One region of the Shewanella sp. SP2S2-4 genome, then DNA from elsewhere that is predicted to be linked to it. Evidence: predicted binding sites of a transcription regulator. Region 1 holds the regulator's gene; each other region holds the start of a gene.
What was found. The regulator sigma-54, encoded in region 1, starts transcription at its own class of promoters, with help from an activator protein. The targets are predictions, from matches to a motif close to GTTGGCACGNNNNTNGNNT.
Positions count from the first base shown of each region.

Region 2: the regulator sigma-54 is predicted to act here: its motif matches at 3,761-3,779, upstream of flgA (flagellar basal body P-ring formation chaperone FlgA).
Region 3: the regulator sigma-54 is predicted to act here: its motif matches at 1,924-1,942, upstream of flhA (flagellar biosynthesis protein FlhA).
Region 4: the regulator sigma-54 is predicted to act here: its motif matches at 4,271-4,289, upstream of Q4Q54_RS11585 (flagellar assembly protein FlgT).

Region 1 covers NZ_JAUOER010000011.1:32,342-37,859, forward strand. The annotation lists gene ptsN (PTS IIA-like nitrogen regulatory protein PtsN) at 1-113, opposite strand, end outside; gene hpf (ribosome hibernation promoting factor) at 116-403, opposite strand; gene Q4Q54_RS10640 (RNA polymerase factor sigma-54) at 432-1,910, opposite strand; gene lptB (LPS export ABC transporter ATP-binding protein) at 2,018-2,749, opposite strand; gene lptA (lipopolysaccharide transport periplasmic protein LptA) at 2,746-3,300, opposite strand; gene lptC (LPS export ABC transporter periplasmic protein LptC) at 3,287-3,847, opposite strand; gene kdsC (3-deoxy-manno-octulosonate-8-phosphatase KdsC) at 3,844-4,395, opposite strand; gene Q4Q54_RS10665 (KpsF/GutQ family sugar-phosphate isomerase) at 4,395-5,372, opposite strand.
Region 2 covers NZ_JAUOER010000012.1:47,288-52,805, forward strand. The annotation lists gene flgE (flagellar hook protein FlgE) at 1-7, opposite strand, end outside; gene flgD (flagellar hook assembly protein FlgD) at 89-859, opposite strand; gene flgC (flagellar basal body rod protein FlgC) at 884-1,300, opposite strand; gene flgB (flagellar basal body rod protein FlgB) at 1,303-1,707, opposite strand; gene Q4Q54_RS11550 (CheR family methyltransferase) at 1,851-2,690, opposite strand; gene Q4Q54_RS11555 (chemotaxis protein CheV) at 2,790-3,710, opposite strand; gene flgA (flagellar basal body P-ring formation chaperone FlgA) at 3,916-4,623, shown strand; gene flgM (flagellar biosynthesis anti-sigma factor FlgM) at 4,699-5,022, shown strand; gene Q4Q54_RS11570 (flagella synthesis protein FlgN) at 5,025-5,450, shown strand.
Region 3 covers NZ_JAUOER010000012.1:11,349-16,866, reverse strand. The annotation lists gene fliR (flagellar biosynthetic protein FliR) at 1-645, shown strand, start outside; gene flhB (flagellar biosynthesis protein FlhB) at 664-1,794, shown strand; gene flhA (flagellar biosynthesis protein FlhA) at 1,979-4,078, shown strand; gene flhF (flagellar biosynthesis protein FlhF) at 4,090-5,472, shown strand; gene Q4Q54_RS11360 (MinD/ParA family protein) at 5,477-5,518, shown strand, end outside.
Region 4 covers NZ_JAUOER010000012.1:52,910-58,427, reverse strand. The annotation lists gene Q4Q54_RS11610 (thiamine pyrophosphate-binding protein) at 1-274, shown strand, start outside; gene Q4Q54_RS11605 (glycosyltransferase family 2 protein) at 274-1,281, shown strand; gene Q4Q54_RS11600 (hypothetical protein) at 1,295-1,549, opposite strand; gene Q4Q54_RS11595 (6-hydroxymethylpterin diphosphokinase MptE-like protein) at 1,549-2,841, opposite strand; tRNA gene Q4Q54_RS11590 (tRNA-Arg) at 2,893-2,968, opposite strand; gene Q4Q54_RS11585 (flagellar assembly protein FlgT) at 3,024-4,190, opposite strand; gene Q4Q54_RS11580 (FlgO family outer membrane protein) at 4,470-5,102, shown strand; gene Q4Q54_RS11575 (LPP20 family lipoprotein) at 5,099-5,518, shown strand, end outside.

The sequences.
Region 1 (5,518 bases):
AGGGTCGGGTACTGGGCAGCGACTAAGTCGCTGATGAGTTCCAGTACCTTTTTCTTGCTGCCCGGAGTGGCGCAGGTAGTGCACTCCGGCCGCAGTATGGTACAAAGTTCCATTATTAGTGTTTTGTTAACTTCTCTTTGTGTTTAATAACCTGACGATCAAGCTTGTCAATCAGGGCGTCTATAGCGGCATACATGTCAGCATGCTCTGAAGTAGCAAAAACTTCACCACCGATAAGATTTATTCTCGCTTCGGCAATCTGTTGCATTTTTTCGACATTGAGCACAACGTGCACATTATTGATCTGTTCGAAATGGCGTTCAAGTTTTGAAAACTTTTCTTCTACATATGCGCGTAACGATTCGGTAATTTCGACATGGTGTCCACTCAGGTTTATTTGCATAGAAACGTCCTCCGATATCCACTGTAGGTTATAAACTTTTACGCTGATTAGAAGGCGGAATGAGCATAGCCTCTCGGTACTTCGCAATGGTTCTGCGGGCTACGTTGATCCCTTGTTCTGCCAGAAGTTGCGCCATCTTACTGTCGCTCAATGGTTTTTTCTGGTTTTCCGCTGCAACCAGTTTCTTAATGAAGGCTCTGATTGCTGTGGATGAGCACTCCCCACCATCGTCAGTACCGACGTGGCTAGAGAAGAAGTATTTTAGTTCAAAAAGTCCCTTAGGGGTATGCATGTATTTCTGGGTAGTCACCCGTGAGATGGTCGACTCATGCATTTCTACCGCTTCGGCAATATCGTTCAGCACCATAGGTTTCATGGCTTCTTCACCGTATTCAAAGAAACCTTGCTGATATTGGACGATACAGTTCGCCACCTTCAACAGGGTATCATTACGGCTCTCTAAACTCTTGATAAACCATTTAGCCTCTTGTAGATGGCCACGAATAAATTGGCTATCGGCTTGGCTTTTAGTGCTGCGCGCCATCGAGGCATAATGTTGGTTTACATTGATTTTTGGCATGCAGTCAGGATTAAGCTCAACCACCCAGCGACCATTTTTCTTCGACACTGACACATCCGGGATGACGTATTCGTCATCGTTGGGCGTAATCAATAAACCTGGGCGGGGATTGAGGGTTTGGATAAGCGCGATGCCGTCCCTTAACTCATCCTCTTTTAATTTAGTCTTACGCATCAACAGCCTAAAGTCGCGGGCGGCGATCAGATCTAAATGATCTTTGATCAACATGCGGGCGTTTTCTAGGTTGGGCGTGTCAGCGGCGAAATGCGACAGTTGGATCAACAGGCACTCGCTTAAATCGCGGGCGGCAACACCAATGGGATCAAAATGTTGAATGCGCTTGAGTACGGCTTCGACTTCGTCGAGCTCGACCTCCGAATTGCCCATGGCTTCGAGGATTTCGTCAGTACTTTGGGTGAGATAGCCTTGATCGTCGATGGCATCAATAATGGCGGTGGCAATGGCTAAATCGGTTTCAGAAAACGGCGTGAGGTTTTTTTGCCATTCTAAGTGTTCATACAAGCCTTCACTGGTCTCACCTTGGAAGGGCATATCGTCTTCACGACTGCCGCCGGGGCCAGAATTGGGGGAGGCGGTAAACACTTCATCCCAAGTGGTGTCCATGGGCAGTTCGTCGGGCATGGACTCTTTCGTGAGCGACTCTGCCGTATCTATGGTGGAGCTGTCTTTCTCTGGCGGCAGAGTGCTCGATTCACTGAAATCCGTATCGGAAAGCGTTTGGTTTACAGGGTCTTTAGTGGCGTCGAATTGATCCTCTTCCAGCTCGAGAAGGGGATTAGAATCTAAGGCTTGCTGGATCTCTTGCTGCAGTTCTAATGACGACAGTTGCAACAGACGAATGGCCTGTTGTAATTGTGGCGTCATGGTTAACTGTTGACCCAGTTTGAGCTGGAGTGACGCTTTCATGTTACCGCTGATCCCTACGTTATTATTGTTGGATGAGGTCGCTTGTTATCATCTTGAGTGGAGCCCAATGCTGGCACAAATTGCCTCCATTGGCTCCGCTTGATTAACTATAGCCTGAATTGTTCACCTAAGTACACAGCCCTAACTTGCTGATTGTCTAAGATCTCTGCAGGTGTTCCTTCGGCAATCAGGTTTCCGTGACTCACAATATAGGCATGTTCACACACATCTAATGTCTCGCGAACATTATGGTCGGTGATCAACACGCCAAGGCCACGACTTTTGAGCTGTTCGATAATCTTTTTGATGTCGATAACCGAAATCGGATCGACACCAGCAAAGGGTTCATCGAGCAAAATGAACTTAGGATTTGCTGCTAACGCCCGTGCAATTTCGACACGGCGACGTTCGCCACCCGACAATGACATGCCTTGGCTGTCACGGATGTGGGTGATGTGGAATTCTTCGAGCAGATGCTCGAGTTGTTCTTCCCTTTGCTCTTTTTTTAATTCTTTGCGCGTTTGCAGTACGGCCATGATGTTGTCATGGACGGTCAGCTTACGGAAGATACTGGCTTCCTGCGGCAAGTAACCTATGCCTTTGCGGGCGCGCAGGTGCATAGGATCTGCGGTTAAATCATCATCGTCGATAAAGATGTGGCCTTTATCGCTTTTAACCAGACCGACGACCATGTAAAAGGTGGTGGTTTTACCCGCGCCGTTCGGGCCGAGCAGTCCAACAACTTGACCTGTCTTTACCGTTAGACTGACGTCTTTAACCACTTGGCGACTCTTATAACTCTTTGCCAGATTTTGTGCTCTTAGGGTGATTTGGGTCATTTAGAGTCCTGCTTTTTCACAGGTTTATCCGCTGGCGCGTCTGGTTTGGCATCATCTTGATAGCTTTCAGGCTGAATAATAGTGATCACGCGATCGTCACCACTACCTGTGCTCTCAGCAATCAATTTTTGCTGGATAATGTTATAGCGGATCAAATTACCCGTCACTTGGCTACCCGCTTGATCTAACGAAGCTTGGCCTTTCAGTGTCAGGGTACGGCTTGCCATATCGTAACGAATTTCTTTCGCGCTCGCCGAGGCTGGACGGCCATCGTCTAACACTTGGCTGTAAGTTGCGGGGTTACCAGTGGCCACTAAAATTTTGCTATTTTCACCTTCGGCAGAAAATGCACGCAGTTCATTTGCTTGGATTTTTATCGAGCCTTGGGTAACTTCCACCGGACCAAAGAAGATGATCTGGTTGTTCTTGATATCTGCCGTTTGGCTCACTGCTTTGATTTTAACTTCCTGCTTTAGGTCGTCGACTTTAGCAAAGGCGCTCATGCTCATTATTAGCATTAGGCTGGCAAGTAATACGTTATTTTGCTTCATATGTTCCTACTACCTGACTGGTCAATTTCACTTCTTGCGCGTTGAGGTCGGCATAAAGGCCTTGGCCTTGAATATTAAAATCTTTCCCTGTGACGTAAATGGTACGGTCAGAGGTCATTATCATAGTATTGAGATCGAGTTCCAGATAACTGGTGGACAAGGTCTGGATCGGTTCTTCTGCGCTAATGGCATCAATAATAACATTGTTTTCGAGTACAACCTTGCCCGTTTCCTTGTTTAGCTTGCCCTGATCTGCACTGAGTTGCCATTGTGCTTTACCTTGGTCTGGATAAACAAGATAAACAGGTTGAGTAAAGTAAGTTTGATTCGTTGAATCATAATGTTCCATGTGTTTCGCCGTCACACGGCTATTGACTAGCCCTTGTTCATTGAACTCAACACTGCGCAGATCTTCAATGATGAAATCTGGGGTATTTTGATCTTTAACTCTATTATCGGTATCACCGCTGTGTTTGTTCTGCACTTGCCAATACAGCACTAATGCAGTTCCAAAAAAAGCAATAATCGCGAGTGTCACACGACTCATATACTCATTCCATGGGCCGAAGTGAATTTATTTTGACTGAGTAGCAACAGATCTGTGAGTTCACGCAGTGCACCGTGGCCACCATTGAGCGTAGTGACAAAGTGGGCGTGCTGACGCACATAGGGATGACCATCGGCTACGCTGACTGCTAAACCGACGACATTCATCACGGGTAAATCGACAATATCATCACCGATATACGCCACTTCTTCTGGGGTAACACCATAGAGTGCGAGCAATGCTTCATAGGGCTCGAACTTATTATCTACGCCTTGGTAAATATGGGTAACTCCAAGGGCTGTCATACGGTTTTCAACGATTTTGGATTGACGTCCAGTGATAACGGCGAGATTAAAACCGCTGGTGAGTAGCGAGCGCACGCCATAGCCGTCGCGGGTGTGGAAGGCTTTTAGCTCTTCGCCGCTATTGCTTAAGTAGATACGGCCGTCGGAAAACACTCCATCGACGTCACAAATCAACAGTTTAATCTTTTGCGCGCGTTGCCACACATCATCACTGATTGGGCCGTAAAATCCTTGCTGTGGCATTAAATGACTCCTGCTTTAACCATGTCTAGCATGTTAAGAGCGCCGATAGGATGGCGGTCTTTATCGATAACAATTAATCCGTTGATGTTTTTTGAGTCCATCACTTGCAGCGCTTGGGCGGCCAACACACCGTCTGTGATGGTCACGCAGTTACGGGTCATCACATCGGCGATGGGCGTTGTACGCAGATTTACTTCGGCATCGATAACGCGGCGTAAATCACCATCGGTGAAGATACCAACCAGCTTGCGCTGATCATCGATAATCGCGGTCATGCCTAAGCCTTTCTTAGAGATTTCGTACAGGGCTTCTGTGATGCAAATATCGTGGTTAACGAGCGGTAAGTCATCACCGCTATGCATGACATCGCAGACTTTTAACAATAACTTACGCCCTAAAGCACCGCCAGGATGGGACATAGCAAAGTCATCACGGGTAAAGCCTTTTGCTTGTAGTAGCGCAATGGCAATCGCATCGCCCATCACTAAGGTCGCTGTGGTACTCGACGTTGGGGCAAGTCCAAGTGGGCAAGCCTCTTCGGGTACTTCAATACATAAATGCACTTTAGATAAGCGCGCCATGTTCGATTCGGGTTTACCTGTTACCGCAATAACGGGTACGCCCATACGTTGGATGACGGGCATTAAGGTGAGGATTTCGCTCGACTCACCGGAATTTGAAATCGCTAAAATCACATCGTTATCGGCTAATACACCGAGATCACCGTGGCTGGCTTCACCCGGATGCACAAAAAATGCGGGCGTTCCTGTGCTGGCGAGGGTGGCAGAAATCTTATTGCCGATATGGCCCGACTTGCCCATGCCCATGACAATCACTTTGCCTGTGCAGTTGAGGATCAACTCGCAAGCTTCTGCAAATTCAGCCGAATCAACATATTGATAAAGATTGTCTAGGGCTGACTTTTCAATGTCGATAACTTTACAGCCCCATTGGCGCAGTTGTGATTTGTCTACCATGTCTATCTCTCTTTTTGCATTGTCTTTGTCGCCCCATGATGGGATTGGAATAGCACAATTTGGTACGCGATAAAGATGATATGTAATAGGCTTTCTGCCAAGTTTTAGTTTGTTTTCAGACGATTTAGCTTATGTCTCGTTGTGGT
Region 2 (5,518 bases), on a different contig from region 1:
ACGACATAATTCACCTCTACTTTTGACTCTATTCAATTGCGGACAACTAACGCCCAATTCGGATTCTAAAAAATTATCTTGTATAAATTTAAGTTTCAGACACAGCTAACACATCGGTTAGCTTGATCCCCATACCGCCTCTCAAGTTGAGAATGGCGCCAGTACTGGCCGTACCAAGAGAGACACTGGTCACATGGGCATAAGTTGAAACAGGCAGTTCTTGGGATTTTCCATCCACTAACCCACTCGCCTTAATCGTATAGTTGCCTGCGGTCACAGGTTTTCCATCTTTATCTAAACCATCCCAGTTCACATCGACGTTACCACCGTCACTGCCATCGACTTTAAAGGTGGTCACAACTTGGCCCTTCTCATCTTCAACACGCACAGTAATCTCTGGAATTTTATTAGGGGTACTGACCACACCTTTCATCGTTGGGCTTTCAGCTGAAATATTGCCAGTATCAGTTGGGATCAACACCTTGCGACCAACGAGTCCCGATGCCTGCAGTGCTTGGCTCGACGTCATAACACTGTTTAAGTTAACTATTTCATCATTTAACTTACTGATACCATCAACTGTCGAAAATGATGCCATCTGCGCAATCATTTGGTCGTTGTCGACGGGCTTAAAAGGGTCCTGCATCGATAACTGTTGGCTTAATAACGAGAAAAAGTCATCTTGAGTTAACTGTTGGCTTTTCGCTTCCGGTACTATCGAATCTTTTGGCAGTCGTATGCCATCAAGAAACGGATTACCCGTTGAACTGGTTGATGAATTGGTCGTCACAGCATTTGATTGACTCTTATTTTGAGCCGTCTGCGTCGATGCTTGGTTAATTTGATTAATGAGGCTCACAGCTTACCTCCTAAGTAACACATGTTATTTACCCATCCCAAGTGTTTGTTGCAGCATAGACTTAGCTGCTTCAGCGACCTGTACATTCATTTGATATGAGCGCGAAGCAGAAATCATATCTGCCATTTCTTCCATGACATTAACATTCGGTTTATAAATAAAGCCGTCCGCATCCGCCATTGGATGATCGGGCGAGTATTCTTTTAGTAGTGGTTTATCACTTTCAACAATGCCTTTTACCGCAACACCTTGAGAGGCTTGTTGCTGACTTTGGGCTTTGGCCATTTCAGCTTCAAAAATAGGATGACGGGAACGATAGGTCTTATCTACGCTACTCGAGACGGAATCAGCGTTAGCTATGTTACTCGCCGTGGTGTTCAACCTGACCGATTGAGCCGACATTCCAGAGCCAGCAACATCAAATATGCTAAATAAACTCATGATTAATCCCCTCTCAGCGCTTTCTTCATGCCACTAAACTTACTGTCTAAAAAGCCTAATGACATTTGATATTCAAGGGCATTTTGCATGAATGCCGATTGTTCCTGTTGGATATCAACGGTATTGCCATCACCGGTATCGGGTTGATTTGGCACACGGAACTTAACAAATTGACCCGTCAACTCAGCAAGACCAAAATGCTTGTCTGACTCTTGCATTTCAAGACTATTACGCTGCTGTTGTTGGCCACGGGCGGCCTGCATTGCCGCAGAAAAATCAACATCACGGGCTTTATAATGTGGCGTATCGGCGTTAGCGATATTGCTCGAAATGACTTCAGCTCGCTGCGCTCTAATACCGAGAGTGTACTGATGCACACCCAGTGCATTATCAAAATTGATCGCCATAAAATTGCCTCCTCGTGTTACTCACGGAAATAAAGCAATTCATGTGCCAACATAGTGGAATAATGAGAATAACAATGGGGATGAGCAAGTGATGGGTAAAAAATTACCGACAAATGTCGGTAATTTTCTTTAAAGAAGCAAACTTAAGTCTTTTTCTGGTAATAAATCCCAGGATTACAACGGACCATGTCAAACTCATCCGTTAAACCAGCTATAGATTCAGAAGCACCAAGAAATAAGATCCCTTTGGGATTAAGAGCGGCAGCGAATTGCCGCAAAATTTTTGCCTTTGCCTCAGGCGCAAAATAAATCAGCACATTGCGGCAAAAAATAATGTCGAACTTACCAAGTAAGCTATAACTCTCAAGCAGGTTATGTGCCCTAAAGTTCACCAAACGCTTAACATTATCCTTTAACTTCATATTGCCTGAAGGTAAAGCATCAAAAAACTGACGCTTACGCTCTTCGGATAAACCGCGCGCTAATGCCAAGCTATCGTACTCAGCATTTTTGCAACGTTCCAACATGGAAGGCGATAAATCAGTGGCTTGAATTGACGCACTGCCCGCAAGCGCACCAGGCTTCTTCTGTTGATACTCAAGAATCGTCATCGCCAGTGAATAGGGTTCTTGCCCGGACGAACACGCGGCCGACCAAATCTTAAGTGGACGACCTAAACGACTATACTCAGGTAACAAAACGTTATGCAATAACTCAAATGGATAACGATCACGGAACCACAGGGTTTCATTGGTCGTCATAGCATCAATCACTTCTGCCCGAAGCGCGCGTTCCGTTGGCTTCATCGAATGCTTAACCACATCGGATAAGGATGGCAGGTTATATTTCCCCATTAAAGGAGCAAGACGACTGCGCACCAGATATTGCTTATTTTCACCCAGTACGATGCCGCTGTGTTGCTCTAAGAACAACCTAAATTGATTATATTCAGCCTCAGCGAGTGATTTATTTGGCACATTCACATCCTAAATCCTATTGCAAGCACCAAAATCAGTGCGAAACCATCATGTTACAAAGTCGAGATTATAGCGTAAAGCATATATAGGTACTAACTACTGAACTTACAAACTTAAGTGCTTATTCACTGCAGCAGCCAGTTCGTCGGGATTAAACTTAGCGATAAAGTCATTGGCCCCCACTTTTTGAACCATTGCCTGATTGAATACTCCACTTAACGACGTATGCAGTACCACTTTAATATGCTTGAGCTTAGGATCATCTCGGATCTCCGCGGTCAGGGTATAACCATCCATCTCAGGCATCTCAATGTCTGAGATAATAAGAGGGATTTCATCGGCAACATTGTCCATTTCTTTGGCGATTTCTTTGAGCTTATCTAATGCTTCTCGGCCATCTTTTGCGGTATCAATTTGTAAGTTCAATGACTCGAGTGAACGAATAATCTGCTTACGCGCCACGGCAGAATCATCGATAACCATAATATGATAATGCTGGGTTCTGTCGAGGGTCAGCTTTTCATTGGCTTCTTCACTGATGGCAGTTTTAACCGGTGAAATCTCATCTAAGATTTTTTCTACATCGAGAATTTCAACCAATTCACCTTCAATCTCAGTTACAGCCGTCAGATAAGAATAACGACCGGCACCTTGCGGCGGAGGCATAATCGCTTCCCAATTCATGTTGATAATCCGCTCAACAGAACTGACCAAGAAACCTTGAACGCTACGGTTATATTCAGAAATAATGATGAAACAGTTTTCAGTACTCGCTAAAGGTCTACCACCTGTTGCCGCACTCAGATCAATAACTGAAATAGTCGTACCGCGAATATGCGCGACACCTTTAACATAAGGATTAAGTTTAGGCAAAGTTGTCAGTGGCGGGCACTGCAGTACTTCTTTCACCTTAAACACGTTAATCCCAAACCGTTGACGACCGTTTAATTTAAAAAGCAACAATTCTAAACGGTTTTGACCAACGAGCTGGGTTCGTTTGTTGACTGAATCAAGAATACTCGACATAACTCTGCCTTGTTGTTCTGTTTATGTACGGCCCTATGACTCTTTTGAGTATAGGCATATTAATTGCTTACGTCTTATCTATCGATAAACATAGTCGAAACTGAGTCAATCTTCTGACAGTGATGCAAATTATTATTACAGTGGTCAGCTTCGAACTTGATAAAAGTATAGGTGCATTCTGGCGTTACAAGCTAGTCTCTTCATTATGAAAGTAAATTTAGTCTTTTTTTTTAGTGTTTTCGCCCTCTTCATGCCCGCTTTTGCGAGTGCAGAGCCTATTGTTCCCACCGTATCGGCCATCTCAGAATTAGCTAAAGCGCTTATTTCAGAAAAGATATCCGTGCCAGCGAATGCCAAAGTCGATATTTCGCCGCAAATAGTTGACGCAAGAATGCTGCCGTCACAATGTTCGTCGCCGATTAAGGTTGAATTGGCTAGTGACAGGGAAATTAGCCGTAATAACACCCTAAAAGTCAGCTGCAATACGCAAGAGCTCGCTTACCCTTGGCAGATTTATATCTCGGTTAGAGTGGATATTTTATTCCCCGTTGTTGTCACAACTGAAACCTTAGCGCCTGGCGAACTCATCTCCCCTAGCCAAGTTGAAATCCGTTACATTGAGCAAAATAGTTTACGGGGCGCTGAATTTGATGACCCAAGTAAATTAGCTGGTGTGCGAGTCAAACGACGCGTCTCGAAGGATTATCCTATATTGAGCAATAACTTATGCTTTGTGTGTAAAAATGACTCGGTATCTATTTATGTTCGTTCTAACTCATTCGAACTCAAAACAGCGGGAGAAGCCTTACAAGATGGCAATAAAGGCGATCGGATCAGAGTCAAAAATAGCAGTTCAAACAAAGAACTAGATGCTATAGTCACGGGCATTGGCGAAGTTGAAGTAAGAATGTAAAATATTCTAAAGCTTTTTTATAAGCTGCCGATACCCCAGTTAAGAAATCCCGTACACACGACGCTGGAGCCGAAAATGGCAATTGATATTAGCAAACTCAACACTGCAACGACCACACAAGTTCGTTCAGGTGCAACTAAAACTAGCAGCGATCAATCTGATCAAGTTGCCACAAAATCGACAACACCACAAAGAAGCGACTCAGTGGTGATTACAGCGCAAGCACAACAACTTCAAGGAGCTCAGACTAAAATGGCGAGTCTTCCTGAAGTTGATCAAAAGAAAGTGGCCGAAATTAAACAGGCTATCGCCGAAGGCCGCTATAAAATTGACCCAGAAAAGTTGGCTGCCAATATTGCAAGTTTTGAAGCCGAACTTAATGACTTGAATAAAGAGTAACTATGACTGAAATAGCTAAACTGGTAGATCTACAACACGCCCATTTGGCTGTTCTTAAGCAAATCATACTCAAGGAAAAAGGCGCTTTGGTTGACCAAAACGCCGATTTACTGCTTTCTCTTGCTAACGAAAAATCACAATGTCTGAAAGAACTCAAGACTAATGACGATATTCTGGCAAACCACACTGATAAGTCTCAACTCACTCAGCAAAGTGAACTCGTGCATAAAATGGCCGTTGTCAAAGACGCATTAACTGAATGCAAAGAACTGAACGATCAAAATGCCAGTTTAATTGAGATGAATTTAGCCAGTCTCAATCGCTTCGCTCAAGCTTTACAAGCCAGCAGAAACGCCTCCAGCCTTACGTATAACGATAAAGGCAAGACCTCAACTATCTCAAGTTTAGGCAACGATTTAAAGGCCTAACAGGCGCATCAATTCCCACTCTGTATTTCCCGCTTCTAAGCTCTGCTCTGATTAAAGATTAGTCTTTG
Region 3 (5,518 bases), on a different contig from region 1:
GCGATAGCACCAGTCCTTCCTCCTGTTCAAAATGCCGATCTATTTTCACTTAGTGCGGTATTTATTACTGCGCAGCAAATCATTATTGGTGTTGCCATGGGGTTTGTGACTCAAATGGTGATGCAAGTTTTTGTATTAACTGGCCAGATTATTGGTATGCAAACCAGTCTCGGGTTTGCTTCTATGGTTGATCCTGGTTCGGGTCAGCAAACACCCGTTATTGGTAACTTTTTTCTATTATTGGCGACATTAATCTTCTTAGCCGTCGATGGACATCTATTGATGATCCGTATGTTGGTGGCGAGTTTTGAGACCCTACCCATTTCTAATCAAGGATTAACCCTCACTAGCTACCGTGCTTTAGCTGATTGGGGCTCGTATATGTTTGGTGCGGCATTAACTATGTCGATATCCGCGATTATTGCCTTGTTATTAGTGAACTTGTCCTTCGGTGTGATGACCCGCGCCGCGCCGCAATTAAACATTTTCTCTATTGGTTTTCCGATCACTATGATTGGCGGATTGTTTATTCTCTGGTTAACCTTAACACCTGTTATGGCCCATTTTGATGAAGTGTGGACTGCGGCTCAAGTGCTGCTTTGCGATATGTTAGCGCTTCAATGTAACGCCGATGGTTTGATATGACGGTATTAGGAGCAGCCCATGGCTGAAGAGTCAAGCGGTGAACGCAGTGAGGAACCCACTGGGAGACGTCTCGAACAGGCGCGGGAAAAAGGACAAATTGCGCGTTCGAAAGAACTCGGTACAGCAGCGGTATTAATTTCCGCTGCATGTGGCTTTTATATGTTAGGTCCAAGTCTAGCCACAAGTTTAACTCGGGTATTTGAGACTGTTTTCACCATGGACAGGGCGCAAATTTTTGATACTGAAGAAATGTTTAATGTATGGGGCGTTGTCGCGAGCGAAATCGCCTGGCCCATGGCAAAAATTATGCTGTTAATTGTGGTTGTCGCTTTCATTGGCAATATATCCCTTGGCGGGATGAATTTCTCTACCCAAGCCATGATGCCTAAGGCCAGTAAAATGAGCCCAGTCGCAGGTTTGAAGCGCATGTTCGGTGTGCAGGCGTTAGTTGAGCTGACGAAGGGGATTGCCAAGTTTTCTGTGGTGGCATTTTCTGCGTATTTATTACTGAGCTTTTACTTCAATGATATTATGTTGCTATCTAGTGATCATCTTCCTGGTAATATTTACCACGCATTAGATTTACTTGTGTGGATGTTTATCCTGTTGTGTTCCTCTATTTTATTGATTGTCGTCATCGACGTGCCGTTCCAAATTTGGAATCACAACAAGCAACTTAAGATGACCAAACAAGAAGTAAAGGATGAATATAAAGACACTGAAGGGAAGCCTGAAGTGAAATCGCGAGTAAGGCAGATGCAGCATGAGTTGGCTCAGCGCAGAATGATGGCTGAAGTACCCAATGCCGATGTCATCGTTGTTAACCCTGAGCATTTTGCAGTAGCGATTAAATACGATGTAAAGCGCTCCGCTGCACCCTTTGTCATAGCTAAAGGCGTTGATGACGTCGCATTTAAAATTCGTGAGATTGCCCGCGCCCATGATGTAGCCATTGTATCTGCACCACCGCTTGCGAGAGCAATATACCATACGACTAAGTTGGATCAACAAATCCCCGAAGGATTGTTTACTGCTGTGGCACAGATTTTGGCCTATGTATTCCAGTTACGCCAATATCAGAAAGGACGCGGTCGTAAACCTATTCCAGTTCCGCTTAATCAGCCCATTCCTGATGAATTGAAATATTAAGTTTGCAGCATCTGACACTTGTGAGTGATACACAAGATGATGTCACTTTATATGAATGTTCCAATATTATTTCTTCTTTATATCAATGAGTCATAGGTATAATTCTCCTTAATTAGTCAGGTTGATTTTGTTGGCGTGTTTTTTGCTTTTCGCTTCTTACACGTCAAAATTTAGGTTATAGCGAATGGATGTTAAAGCGACTCTTGGTCAAGTAAAACAAATGCGGCTGAGCTCACTCAAAGGCATTGGTACGCCTATGGTTGTGCTTGCTGCATTGGCCATGATTGTTTTACCTATTCCTCCATTCTTATTAGACATACTTTTCTCATTCAACATAGCCTTAGCGCTCATCGTATTGTTAGTCGCAATTTATACCGATAGGCCGTTAGATTTTGCCGCCTTTCCAACGGTATTACTTGTGGCGACATTACTTCGCCTTGCACTGAATGTTGCATCAACTCGTGTGGTATTACTCGAGGGCCATAATGGTGGCGATGCGGCAGGTAAGGTGATTGAAGCCTTCGGTTCAGTGGTGATTGGCGGTAACTATGCCGTTGGCTTGGTTGTCTTTATCATTTTGATTATTATCAATTTTGCGGTGGTGACGAAAGGTGCTGGTCGTATTGCTGAAGTGAGTGCCCGCTTTACCTTAGATGCTATGCCTGGTAAGCAAATGGCAATTGATGCCGACCTAAATGCCGGGACTTTGAATCAAGAACAAGCAAGATTACGTCGAGCAGAAGTGACACGTGAAGCGGATTTCTATGGTGCGATGGACGGTGCTTCAAAATTTGTAAAAGGTGATGCCGTTGCGGGTATCATGATTCTAGTGATCAACATCTTAGGTGGTTTCATCATAGGTATTGTTCAGCATGGCTTAAGTTTTTCTGAAGCGGTTGAAATTTATACCTTGCTGACTATCGGTGATGGTCTGGTGGCGCAGATCCCTGGGTTATTATTGTCAATCGCAGCAGCATTGATGGTGACCCGTCAAAATGAATCCGGTGATATGGGCCAAATGATGATGAGTCAGATGTTTGACAGTCATAAGTCATTGGGTATCGCTGCTGGAGTCCTATTTGTCATGGGAATCGTTCCTGGCATGCCGCATATGGCGTTCTTAAGTTTTGCTTTTATGACGGCAGGTGCCGCCTATTTTGTCTATAAGCGTAATGAATCAAAACGCATTAAAGCCCTAGAGCAAGTTAAGTCTGGCCCTGTAGAGAGGCAAGATAAGGAGCCTAAAGAGTTGGGCTGGGATGATGTGCATCATGTTGATACTATTGGGCTTGAGGTGGGATATCGTTTAATTCCGCTGGTCGATAAAGGTCAAGGTGGCGAGTTATTAAGCCGTATCAAAGGCGTACGTAAAAAGTTATCCCAAGAACTGGGCTTCTTAGTGCCAGCAGTGCATATTCGCGATAATTTAGATTTGTCGCCCAATGCCTATCGCATTTCATTAATGGGCGTAGTTGTTGGTGAGGCGGATATTCGTCACGACTGCGAATTGGCGATCAACCCTGGTCAAGTCTATGGCAAGCTCGATGGTATTGAAACGCGTGACCCAGCTTTTGGTCTGGAGGCGGTATGGATTGCCCCTGAATTACGTGAACACGCGCAAACATTAGGGTATACGGTTGTTGATGCCGCCACGGTTGTGGCAACCCATATTAGCCAATTGCTGACCAATAATGCTGCTAAGTTGTTAGGTTACGAAGAAGTGCAACAACTGATGGATATGCTTGCGAAACACTCGCCTAAACTGGTGGATGGCTTTATTCCTGATGTCATGCCACTCGGACATGTCGTAAAAGTGATGCAGAACCTGTTAAATGAAGGGGTTTCAGTCAGAGACTTGCGTACAATAGTGCAAACTTTGTTAGAATACGGCACTAAGAGTAATGACACTGAAGTTTTGACCGCTGCGGTGCGTATTGCATTGAAACGTATGATAGTCCAAGAGATCTCTGGTCCAGAGTTAGAAATCCCCGTCATTACATTGGCGCCAGAGTTGGAACAGATGTTGCATCAATCAATGCAAGCAACCGGTGGTGATGGTCCAAATATTGAACCCGGTCTTGCAGAACGCATGCAGCAGTCCCTTGCAGATGCGGCTCAGAAGCAAGAAATGGTCGGACAACCCGCCATATTGTTGACGTCAGGTATGTTACGCGCGACGCTGTCACGCTTTGTTAAACATACTATTCCTAATCTCAGAGTCATTTCGTATCAAGAAATACCTGATGAGAAGCAAATACGTATCGTATCTGCAGTCGGCCAGTAGAGGACGCATAAGTGAAGATTAAACGATTTTTTGCCAAAGACATGCGCGCCGCACTGGCCCAAGTGAAAGAAACACTCGGCTCAGATGCCGTCATTATGTCAAATAAGAAAGTGAATGGTGGCATCGAAATTGTCGCTGCCGTTGACTATGATGAGCCTAAAGCAAAAACCGCAGCTACTGCGCCAGCGCCAACCTTTATGGACGTGAGTGACGACCTCGTATCCCTAGGCGCTAAGCAGCCTATACGAGTAGAAACCCGTGCAAAGCCTGCGGCACCTGCTGACTCATTACAAGCCTTGTTAGAGAAGCAGCAAAGTCGTTTGAATCAACAGATGTCGCATCAGCAAGTTGATGCAGATTTACCTGCATGGGCTAAGGGCTTACAAGCGCCGGCTACTGCCAAAGTAGAGCGTCGCGAAGCGCCTGCCGCTTTTGATAAGAAGCCACAAACATCACAGAAACAAAATGCCGATATTGAGGCAATGCGTGATGAGCTAGCTTCATTGCGTAATTTGTTAACACATCAAGTGTCCTCTTTGATGACAGAACATAAAAAACGTATCGACCCCGTCGGTGCTATGCTCGAAGCCAAGTTACTTGAGGCTGAATTTTCCCCTGCGGTTGCCAATAAATTAGCGGCGCTGAGCCAACATTATACGCCTGCAGAATTAGTCAGAGCCTTACCTCAAAGTTTAGCTAATATGCTTGATAATCAAGGTGATGATATTGTTAAACAGGGCGGGGTGGTTGCATTGGTGGGGCCAACGGGTGTGGGTAAAACCACGTCGTTAGCGAAACTAGCAGCCCGTTTTGCTGCCCATCATGGTGCTGAGCATGTGGCTTTGATAACGACAGATCATTATCGCATCGGAGCCTATGAGCAATTAGCAACTTATGGGAAAATAATGGGCTGCCCAGTAAAGCAAGCTCATGATCTGAATGAATTAGAGCAAATTCTCTATCAGTTTAGAAATCGCAAGCTAGTATTGATAGATACGGCTGGCATGGGACAGCGAGATATGCGTCTTTACCAGCAACTTGATAATTTAACTGCAAATAGCAGGATACCTATCCGCAGTTATCTGGTACTGTCTGCGACAGGACAGCGCCGTGTGCTGCAAGATGCAGTCAATCATTTTAAACGCATTCCCCTATCTGGTGTCGTTCTCACAAAACTCGATGAATCTGTGTCGTTAGCAGGGGCATTAAGTGTGTTGATCCAAAACGGATTACCATTAAGTTATGTTACTGATGGACAAAGAGTTCCTGAAGATATGAAAGTTGCGGATACCTTAGATTTAGCCCAGCAGGCACTCGCAGCGTTAGATAGTACAGAACAACAATCATTACAAGACACAGCGTGGTCAGATAATATGGCCTGTGCATTTGAGTAGATTTATGACCCTGGATCAAGCAAGTGGTTTACGTATGATGAATCAA
Region 4 (5,518 bases), on a different contig from region 1:
TCCAAAATTTGAGTCATTGAGTAAGGGTTTCGGTTTACCTTATTTTAAATGTGATAATCATGCTTCTATGGAGAGTACTATTAAACAAGTGATGGTTCATTCTGGTCCAGTTATCTGTGAGCTTATTCTTGATGATACTCAGGCTTTCTCTCCTAAGTTAGCGTCAAAACAGCTTTCAGATGGAAGTATAGTATCGCCATCACTAGAAGATATGTCTCCTTTTTTATCTCAAAACGAAATGGCTGAAAATATTTGGAAAAGTTCTGAGAAATAATGAAAATGCATCCAGGTTTAAATACAACGTTGGCTATTGTTATGCCAACTTATAATAGGGCTGAGTTTGTAGATTTTTTTTTAAAAAAACATATTGAACGACTTAAGTTATTTAACATAGGGCTTTATATTTCTAATAATGCATCTACAGATAATACGCTTGAGGTAATTGCTTATTGGAAAAATAAATACGAATTTATTTTTGTTAAATCTCTGACTAAAACTGTGACCTCAGATGAGAATATTGAAAATGCAGTTTTTATGCCGAATTCAAAATATATTTGGATACTAGGTGATTCTTATGAAATATTACCATCAGTTTTAGATGGAATTTTAGGAACATTAGTTGGGTCTAACGAGTACGACTTTATCTTAACTAACTTGGTTGGACGTTATAGACATAATACTGAAATTGTTTATAATAATAAAAATTTAGTAATTGATGAATTGACACCAATCATTGCGTGTATTAGTTGCAACATTATTAATAGGAAGTTGATTTCTCATCCTAGATTTGAAAAGTATAGGGGGACTGATTTTGGTATTGTCGGCTTTGTGCTTGATTATATTGCAAGTAATCATTTTAGTTTACTTTTTTGTAGAGATTTAAGTGTAGTAACTCTTAAAACGCCAGTCAGAAAAGTTGGATGGCCCTCAAGATTTTTTGAAATAATGTTTTATAATTGGCCATCTTTCGTTGCTAATTTACCGGATGTATATTCGGATAGAAGTAAAGATATTGCAAAAAAATTATTAGTAACTCACTCTGGTTTATTAAGCTGGAGAAGTTTGTTACACATTCGAGGGGCAAATGGGTTAAACTTTAAATTGTTGGGGGAAAATAAAAATAGTGTTTTAAAACTTTGCGGTAAAGTTATTTTTTGTTATATGTTTTTTTTGTGCTTAATTCCTTCAGTTATCTGCAAAGTTTTTGCAGGAGCGATTGAGTGGATTAGGCGAAAGAGGTATCAATTAATTAGGTTGATTAATCCAAAGTTAGATATATAAAAATAAAGTGATTTTAGTTGTTTAGAATATAAGCTAATTCATACTCTAAATAATCTGCAAGTCCAAGCCAGTCTTGTCGTTCTTGAGCGGCTAACATTAATGGTATTATGTTAGAAATGGCTGATGTATCCTTTAATTTTTTCAGTTCTGACTCAAGTAAATCTATGCAATTTCTTAATCTTTTAGAGGCTTCGGCCTCTTTTCCCAAACGGAATTGTTGCGCTGTATTAATTAGTTGAACGTCTAAGGCTTGATTATTATGCAGCATTATTTGCAATCCTTGAATTGAGTTCCTTTGATTTTCGCACCAGATAGGTTTGATTGATAAAACTTTATACGAGGTTTAGTTGCTATATAATTTTCCAAGTTTCTAAGGTAGGCTCTAAAGTTAAGATCAGTTGCAACTCGCTCGCCTCTACCATTGATTATCCAGTGTTTTGCATTCCCCGCCTTAGGCCCAATTTCACCATCCTTCCAAAATGCATGGGTTTTATTATTTGGATAGCTAAAATCACATCCGAATAATGTAATTTCCCAGATATTTAAGTGTACTGCAAGATCTATGGCTGGATGAATCACGCTGCCATTAGTAAATAAACGTAATTTTGGATATGTTTTATGAAGCTGATCGTAAATTTTCCCTTTTGAATACGCATTAAAACGAGGACCAGGCCAAGAACTAATTACTTTCGCGGGTATTCTAGGGAAATAGACTAGCGTTACTGTTTCAGGAATACTTTCTGGTAGATGCTCTTGTGTAATATTATGCTCGATACTAACGAGAATATCAGGAATAATACCTTGTCCCATTAATGCTTTGAACGATGTATCTACTGCTATCAGCAATGGCCTATCATTGCTAGGCCGCTCACGCTGTGATTTTAGATAACCGTAATGTTCCTCGAGTGTAGGGCCAGATCCTATGACAAAAGCTGTGTGCTGCTTGTGTATTAATTTTAACATTGCGGCATCAGGATCTAATTTGAGAAAAGAGAGATTCTCTGAGAATCTTGCTTTAATTACAGGGTCATCTAATTTATGTTTGCTATTCACAAATTCTATATTATTTTCGTAAACCAGCAAATCACGTAAACTGGCATTTTCATTTGAGACTAAACTTAAGTCTGGGGTGATGGCAATATAGACCGGATCAAGGCGATTTTGTTTTTGGGGCTCGAGTAGTTGAACTTTGGGATGACTAAGCCATTCTGATTGATCTGTATAGGTGATCAATAATGAGAATAGTGATGTATTAAGCAAGCAGACTTTAATCGTATTAATCGAGTTTTTTTCAATTAATAGTGTTGGAACATCTCCCATACCCACACCATAAACTGTCACACTATTTACATCTTTTGGAAGGGTATTGATATACAGTTTGGCTTCTGCAATACGATCGTGTCGGCTGCTTAATTGAATACCATTAACACTGATTGTTTGATTACTTCCAATAACTAAGTGAGCTTTAAGGTGATCAAATGGACTTGATTTTATTGCAGCTGCTACGATAGGCCAACGCTTGACGATAATATTGAGATTAGACGCAAATAGCTCAGTCATTCCGTTTCTCCGGAAGATTTCTGGGAGTTTGATATCACCAAGGTCACTATCTGGTCTCTCCACAGGGACTCGAACCCCGATCGGCCGCTTAGGAGGCGGCTGCTCTATCCTGTTGAGCTATAGAGAGACGACAGTGATTATACTGGTTTTATCTCTGATTAAAAGGCTTATGATTTAGTTGCTTAAATCTTAAGCGCTATGTCGTTTATCTGCACATTGTAGGCTGCATTTTGGTCTAAAAGTACTGCTGTAGAGCTTTCTTCACTCACTTGTTCGATTTTTACCGTGGCTCGGCTTTTGGTTGCGACGGCGCGCATTTCATTGAGTCGATCGGGTAGGTTTTGCTGTAATACGACTTGGAATTTATCCCCGACACGAATGCCATGTTTACGGCCGAGATTTAAAATGATCCTGTCCGCTTGGCGGCTCACGACTTGGCCGAGTAAGGGTCTGCAATTGAGTGTGCTGTCTAAATCATGGGTAGCCTGTTGCATTAACTTAGTAATATTTTTGCCATAGGATGATCGCCAGAATCTGTCCGTATTCGGGGCAATAATGGCTTGTTCTTCAAATTCCCATGGCGCCGATGTGCTGTAGCTTTTACTCCAAACTTCTTCGCCACTGATCCCATGATAGAGGCTAAGTTTGAACTGGAATTGCCTGAGTGGAGCTTCATCCCAAAATCCTAGGAAGGTTGCCTGCACTGGCTCCATTGAGATATCCATAATTTGTGGTTGGAGGATATATTGGCTGTCGGTAATTTCACTGAGCCAGCTTGGGAGTCGATAACCGCGAATATCCACTAGATCTTGTTTAATGTCGAGCAGCTCTTTAGCGTGAGTGTGGCTAAAACCCGTGGAAGAATAATCTTCTATAACACTGCCTAATTTTTCTGAGATCACTTCTTCAAAGCCTGAAAGCTGTCCGTATCTGAGCTGAGTACGATCTTTGATTTGTGCTTGAGGGATTAGAATCGCAGCCTTTAATTGTCCATTTGGACACTGCTGCGTAGGATCATCATTTAGATCGAGTCGTAGGGACACATAAATTTTGTTTCCCTGGATTCGTTCGCTAACGAGTTGGATGCTGATGGCTTGGGCGTTGCGATTTATCGCGAAGTTATTCTGTGTAAGGTTTCCGTTAGAGGTTTGTTGTTCACTGGAGATTTGAATGCCTGTGCTTAATGTAGCGTAGCTAACGGCTTGATTAATCGCTTCTTCCCTTGCTTGAGCCGTATTACCATTGATAATAGTCGCTTCACCACTGGCTTCCATCCATTCGGCCAGAGTAGGCAAAGACAGCAGTGCAAGGCTCAAAATGATGAGCGAAGCTGAACGTGGTATATGCATCAATACAATCCTTATCGCTAAGCTATTGGCGAGCTTGCTAATCGAGCCAGTTTCCTGACACTTAATCTAATATACCGACAAAGCAAATTTCATGCCTGAGTAACGAGAGTTTTCGATAAAGTTTCCATTGGCGCAGTCGATATACAGCGTATGAGCATAATATTGTCGGGCTGGAGCAATTTTGGTCCGAAGATTGCTGGCTTTTGTTACTCACAAAAATGAAACGCATAGAGTGTGAGTGATTTAATTGCCAGTACACCCACAGATGAGGTAAATCCAATGCTAAAGCGTGTGATTATTCCCTTAACATTGATTATGTTAGGTGGATGCGTGGCTAAATCGGTTACACCGCCCAAGCCGAGTTTAGTGGATGGCAATGGGTTGCCGCCAACGGCAGTGATCAACCATTTAGCACAGCGGATTGTGACAGAGCTCGTTAAGCAAAATGATGCTCTGCGTTCTGATCAACCAATTGTCGTCGCCACCCCAGTATTAGTGGGTGACATGAATGGCACAAATGCGTTGGCGCAGCAGTTACAGCAAGGATTAATGACGTCGCTCCATAGCTTTCAGTTTAATGTGGTTGATTTAAATTTAGCAGATGGCTTGAGAGTGACGGCTAATGGGGATTTTATTTTGACGCGAGATTGGCAACAATTGTCGAAAAATCTTCCCGTTGAGCATCTTGTCGTTTCGACTATGAGCCCAGTTACCAATGGTATGGCGATCAACACTCGGATTGTGAACATAAGTAACAATCGTGTGGTATCGGCCTCTCAAACTTTTGTGACTCAAAAAGAGTTGGCAAACTACATGCAGCCTTCGGAGCAAATTGTGTCACAAAATGGCATCTTATATCGTCAGGCGAGTCCAGGCATGAATGAAGTGCGTGTTTTAGGAGATGGAAAATGAAACGCTACCTTTTAGTTATTGCGGCGCTAATGCTAACTGGCTGCGCTGCTAAAGATAGATATGTGCAATGGGAAGATGTGCCTCCGCCGAGTTTTCCTAAGTTAACGGCCATAGGATATGCGCCCTTAGCGACTCAACCGGCTAAAGAGCAATCACAAAGAGTGTTGATGGCCATGCAAGCATCAAAAATTGTGGCCTATCGTGAATTAGCAGAACAAGTTTATGGGCAGAAAATAACGGCAAACAGCAGTGTCAGTGATTGGATGTTGACGGACGATAATGTTAAAGCGTCGGTTTCTGGCGTGATCCGTGGGGCGCGGGTCGTTAAGAGTTATCCGGCTGGCGATCATTATGTCACTGAGTTAGAACTGGATTTTTCACAGGTATGGGCGCTGTATCAACAACAGAGTCGTCCA